DNA from 2 places in the Bacillus altaicus genome. Region 1 is predicted to be linked to the other one. Evidence: riboswitches for the same ligand, from Rfam matches in the RefSeq annotation. Region 1 holds a riboswitch; the other holds the start of a gene.
What was found. Region 1 has a riboswitch for S-adenosylmethionine ahead of ACE38F_RS26185 (methionine ABC transporter ATP-binding protein). Riboswitches for the same ligand answer to the same signal wherever they lie in the genome.
Positions count from the first base shown of each region.

Region 2: another riboswitch for S-adenosylmethionine. It lies ahead of ACE38F_RS02085 (bifunctional O-acetylhomoserine aminocarboxypropyltransferase/cysteine synthase); the one in region 1 lies ahead of ACE38F_RS26185 (methionine ABC transporter ATP-binding protein).

Region 1 is NZ_CM143394.1:5,088,087-5,091,271, reverse strand. Features, by position in the region: gene ACE38F_RS26190 (cysteine hydrolase family protein) at 53-598, opposite strand; SAM riboswitch class I at 841-946, shown strand; gene ACE38F_RS26185 (methionine ABC transporter ATP-binding protein) at 1,070-2,089, shown strand; gene ACE38F_RS26180 (methionine ABC transporter permease) at 2,079-2,744, shown strand; gene ACE38F_RS26175 (MetQ/NlpA family ABC transporter substrate-binding protein) at 2,765-3,185, shown strand, end outside.
Region 2 is NZ_CM143394.1:395,945-399,129, reverse strand. Features, by position in the region: gene metA (homoserine O-acetyltransferase MetA) at 1-253, opposite strand, end outside; gene ACE38F_RS02085 (bifunctional O-acetylhomoserine aminocarboxypropyltransferase/cysteine synthase) at 237-1,535, opposite strand; SAM riboswitch class I at 1,629-1,733, opposite strand; gene ACE38F_RS02080 (chloride channel protein) at 2,053-3,185, shown strand, end outside.

The DNA.
Region 1 (3,185 bases):
GTTTGACAAGAGAACACTCCTTTCGGTTTTGCTAACTGAAAGGGGTGTTTTTTTAGGTCGCTAAAAACTCTTCTGTACTCATTATATTTGCGTATACTCCATTTAAACTCGCCAAAATTGTATTATGAATATAAACAGCTGGTATAGTAGCATTCTTAAATGAAAGATCTTTTGTAGCACAAGCATCGTGTATTACGGTACAGTGAAGGCCAAAATCAAAAGCAGCCCTTACCGTAGCATCAATACACATATGGGTCATCATCCCGCAGATTACGACGTGCTCAATTCCTGAACGTTGTAATCGTTCTAGAAGATCAGTTTCTCGGAAGCTATTTGGATAATGTTTAAGGATAACGGATTCCTCTCTAAGTGGACGGACATTTTCGTGAATATGGACACCTTCTGTATTGGGTAGGAAAAAAGTAGCACTATCCTTTATAGCTACATGTTGGATATGAAAAATAGGTTCGTTTCTAATTCTAAAATGTTGTAGTAGCTGATCAGCATATTCACTTGCTTCTACGGGATTACGTAATTCCATCTTGCCATTTGGAAAATAATCATTTTGAATATCGACGAGCAAAAGGGCTGTTTTCATATATTTATCTTCCTCCGAATTCATATTGAAATACTGTTATTCAATTAGTAGAGAAGATTCTCCTCTTTAAAAGTATGAGTGAGGAGGATGTTACATAACTATAAAAATTACTATTGTATTGTGATTTTTTTATTTGAAAATTTTAATAGAGGAATAATTAATATTTTTCTAAAAAATATATTGACTCTTATTATTCTGAGTTCTATAATGAGAATTAATTAAACGACAATTAAATCGATACACTCTTATCCAGAGAGGTGGAGGGACTGGCCCTACGATACCTCAGCAACGGGTTTTTTAATACCGTGCTAACTCCAGCAAGCTTAAAGTAGGCTTGGAAGATGAGAAGATGTGAACGAGTACATATAAGTGCTCTCCTTCTTATCTTTTACAAGTGATAAGAAGGAGAGCACTTTTTATTTTACCTCGAAAGCTCTACTTCAAGTTTTACAGCATATAGGAGGGAAGAAAATGATTTCTTTTAACAATGTAAGTAAAGTATATGAATCAGGTGGGCAATCTGTTCATGCGGTGGAGGATGTAACGCTGTCAGTTGAAAAGGGCGAAATTTTTGGCATTATCGGATTTAGTGGTGCTGGAAAGAGTACGTTATTACGTTTAGTAAATATGTTAGAACGACCAACTGCAGGAACAATTTCAATAGACGATAAAGATATTACATCATTATCGGCGAAAGAGTTACGGAAACTAAGACAAAGAATTGGGATGATTTTTCAAAGCTTTAATCTATTTAATTCAAGAACAGTGTTTGGGAACATTGCTTATCCATTAAGGTTAGCGAAATTGCCGAAGAATGAGATAAAAGAAAGAGTGAATGAACTACTAAAGTTTGTTGGTTTAGAAGATAAAGCGAACTATTATCCAGAACAGTTATCAGGTGGACAAAAGCAGCGCGTTGGGATTGCAAGAGCACTTGCGACATCACCGGATATTCTCATATGTGATGAGGCAACATCAGCTTTAGATCCGGAAACAACAACAGAAATTTTAAATTTATTAAAGAAAGTAAATAGAGAGTACAATTTAACGATTCTACTTATTACACATGAAATGCACGTTGTGAAAGAAATTTGTCACCGTGTAGCTGTTATGGAAAAAGGAAAAGTAATTGAAGAAGGAAAACTGTTTGACGTTTTCACACAACCAAAAACAAAGACAACTCAAAATTTTGTACGCTCTGTTATTAATGATCACTTACCAGAAAGTGTTCTAGCGAAAATTCAAAACGGAGGTCAGATTTATCGCCTGACTTTTACTGGGGAAGAGACAGGGCAGCCTGTACTATCATATATTGCGAAAAACTATAACGTCGATGTAAATGTTCTTTACGGAAATATTATTGAACTCCAAAATGTGCTATTTGGAAATCTTCTTGTAGAACTACAAGGTGAACAGAAAGAAATTCAAAAAGCATTACAACATCTAAGACTGCAAGTGCAGCTGAAGGAGGTAGAAGCTCATGCGAGTTGATTGGAGTATATTTTGGCCTCGCATATTAGATGCGACGGGGGATACCCTCTTAATGGTAATTGTAACCCTTATATTCGCTACAATTCTTGGTATACCTCTAGGTTTGCTTTTATATGTAACGAGAAAAGGAAACTTTTTAGAAAATAAATGGGTCTTTTCTATTCTTAATATCATAATTAATACAATTCGTCCGGTTCCATTCATTATCTTTTTAGTAGCTTTAAGCCCACTAACAAGAAGTGTTATTGGAACAACGATTGGAACAGCGGCAGCAATCTTCCCAATGACGTTAGTTGCATCAATTGGTATTGCTAGAATGGTTGAAACAAATCTTGTTTCTGTTCCGAAAGGGGTAATTGAAGCAGCGCAAGCAATGGGTGCTTCACCAATTAGAATTGTTTTTGAAATCCTCGTGCCAGAAGCGTTAGCACCATTAATCTTAGGTGTAACGTTTATGACAGTTGGTTTAATTGAATTTTCAGCAGTTGCTGGGCTTGTCGGTGGTGGCGGTCTTGGTGACTTAGCGATGACATATGGTTATCAACGTTTTGATACGTCAGTGATGTTCGTAACGGTTGTTTTACTTATCATTCTCGTACAGATAGCTCAAAATTTAGGGAACTACTTTGCGAAAGTCTTTTTACGCAGATCATAAAAGGAAGAGGGGAAAAGAAAATGAAGAAAATTTTAGCATTTGCATTATCAGCGATCGTAGGAATTACAGCCTTAAGCGGCTGCTCAGGTGGAGACACAGGTGCAGGAGCTAAAGAGAAAGTAGTTCGCATTGGTGTAACTGGAACGGATGGAAACGCTTGGGAAATTGTAAAGGAAAAAGCTGAAAAAGAAGGGATTAAAGTTAAACTGATTGAGTTCTCTGATTATACAACGCCAAATAAAGCGTTAGCTGATGGAGATATTGAACTAAACTCATTCCAGCACATTGCTTTCTTAGAGCAATTTAAAAAGGAGCATAGATTAGATATTACAGCTGTTGGTACAACACAAATTGCACCGATGGGCTTATACTCTGAAAAATATAAGAAAGCAAATGAAATCCCAGATGGTTCAGAAATTGCTATTCCAAATGATCCAACGA
Region 2 (3,185 bases), 420 kb from region 1:
AATGGTCCTGCGCTACATTGCGAGACAGATGCGATTCCATATGAAGTAAATGAACATCTAATTGCAACGGTGTATTTCCAATTAAACGAAGTAATTGCGCCTCTGTTTCTTGTTTTGTAGGCATTAAATTTAATATAGCAATTTTCAAAGCGCGTATATCTTGTGTTGCTGCTCGCTCCTTCGTCATTACAAAAATATTTTCCTTCTGCAATACTTTGCGAGCTGGTAAATCTTTATCAATTATGATCGGCATGTTGTTTGCCTCCGACTAGCGCCGCTTCTAAATCTGCAATAATATCAGAAACATCTTCTATACCGACCGATAAACGGATTAAATCAGATGTAACGCCAGCTAAACGCTGATTTTCTGCGCTTAATTGTCTGTGCGTCGTACTAGCAGGATGTATTACACAAGTTCTTGCATCAGCTACATGTGTTACAAGAGTTGCAAGTTTTACATTTGCGATAAATTCTTTTGCTGCTTCTAATCCGCCCTTAATACCAAATGTTAAAACTCCACTAGCACCTTTTTTCAAATACTTTTGTGCTAACGAGTAATTTTCATTACTATCTAACCCTGGATAATTCACCCATTCAATGCGATCATGATTAGCAAGCCACTTAGCAACTTCGAGAGCATTTTCACTATGACGCTCCATTCGTAAATGCAATGTTTCCAGGCCAATGTTGCTAATATATGCATTGAATGGGCTCATACAGTTTCCGTAGTCTCTTAATAACTGAACTCGTGCCTTCACAATATACGCTGCTGCTCCAAAATTTTGAACATAGCTTACACCGTGATAACTCGGATCAGGTTCGACAAGCTCAGGGTATTTTCCACTTGTCCAATCGAAGTTCCCTCCGTCTATTACAATGCCGCCTAGAGAACTTGCATGGCCATCAATATACTTCGTTGTGGAATGGACAATGATATTTGCCCCATATTCAAATGCCTGGCATAAATAAGGCGTCGCCAATGTATTATCAACGATAAAAGGTACTTCTAATTCTTTTGCTGCCGCTGAAAGTTCTTTGAAATTCAAAACGTTCATTGCTGGATTTCCTAACGATTCTGCATAAACGAGTTTTGTCTTATCATTAGCAAGTGCCGCAATTTCATCTGCCGTTAAATTAGGATTAAAGAACGTAACATCGATGCCAAGCTTACGCAAACTCACCCCGAATAAATTAAACGTTCCTCCGTAAACAGTTGAAGAACAAAGTAAATGGTCTCCACTACTGCAAATATTTAAAACTGCAAGCATAATAGCTGCCTGCCCAGAAGCTGTTGCAACAGCCCCTACACCGCCTTCTAAATCTGATAACTTCTGCTCAAATGCAGCTAGAGTAGGATTTCCAATACGCGTATATATATATCCTTCTGCCTCTAAATTAAATAGTGCTGCTAAATCATCTGACGTATCGTATTTATACGTTGTACTTTGATAAAGTGGCAAAACACGCGGCTCACCATTTTTTGGCGTATAGCCACCTTGCACACAAATCGTTCCTTTCCCCCATGATTCTCCCATCTCTCATTCTCCTTTCTTTTAATGCAAAATAAAAAACTGCCCCTTCCCTGAAAACAAGAAAGGAGCAGTTTGAAAACACGCTCTAAAGGATCTTTCTTATCTCTCAGGATTATTACCTGCAGGATTTGGCACAATTCCGTTATACGGCTGTTGCCAAGGTTTCATCGGGCCTGTCCCTCCACCTTTTCTTGATAAGACTATGCAATTACCGTTGATTTTATAGCAATAATTTCCTAATGTCAAATAGTTTTTCTGAATGTTCTAAATTAATTGTAAGGAATTTAATTTAAACAATAAAAGAAATATATTCCATATTCATTTGAAAAAGACCTTTTAAAAACTCCGATCAATATATAGAATTAAATAAGTGGTTTAACCGCGTGGGTTTCAAATTTTTATGAGACCCTAATATATTGAATAAGCCAACCACTCAAAAAGATACTATATATATTCAATTCATTTCACACTAGCATATTTAATCCTTTCTACATTAAAACTTACATAACGGAGGTACAACATGACAAATAAAAAGGACATGCACTATATACTCGTCCTATATGGCATTCTTTTAGGCGCTATGGTAGGAGCTACAGTCTGGTTATTTTTAGTTACAATAAATATTGGAATTCACTTTATTTGGGGATACTTACCTACTATTTTCTCTTCTCCTCCTTATTACACCATTTGTGTAACAATCATCGGTGGTATCCTCGTTGGTTTAACACAAAAATACTTCGGTACATATCCACGTCTTATGCCGGAAGTGATGGCTGAATATAAAAAAACAGGTAGAATTGAATACAGTTTTGTACATAAAGCTACTTTAACTGCGATTATCGTTTTAATATTTGGAGCTAGTTTAGGACCAGAAGCTGCACTTGTTGGAATTATCGGTGGACTTTGTACATGGGTAGGAGATCGCTTTAAATTTGCTTTAAAGGGAATGAATGAACTAACAGAGGTTGGAATTGGTGCTACTTTAAGTGTCATTTTTAATGCACCATTATTCGGTTACTTAGCTCCGAATGAAAATGAGGGTGAACAAATTAATGAATTTTCGAAAGGAAAAAAGGCAATTGTATATTTAGCTACCACTTTTGCCGGTTTTTCAGTTTACTTATTACTTAGTAAACTCGATAATCGTGGATCCTTTATTGTTGATTTCGGGGAAGGGTCTCTTGCTCTTAATGAATGGATCGCCTTTCTACCACTTGCTAGCATTGGTGCTATAGTTGGTTTCTTTTATTTCAAATTAGAATTCGCATTAGAAAAATTAATCTACCCCTTCAGGGAATACAAAGTATCACTTGGAATTATAGGTGGTATTTTACTCGGGGTTACTGGAACTTTTCTTCCGTACACGTTATTTTCAGGGGAACATCAATTAAAAGATTTAGTCGTTGAATGGAGCCATTTATCTTTCTGGGTACTACTTCTTTCAGGAGTTTTAAAATTATGTATTACTGCCGTTTGTTTAAATACGGGTTGGCGCGGCGGACATATTTTCCCCATTATATTTGCTGGATCAAGTATCGGATATGCTATAGCTTCTATTCTGCCTATAGATCCAATATCTTCTGTAGCCATCGTCACGACAGCTATTTCAAGCTATGCATTAAGAAAACCAATAGCTATAACATTACTATTACT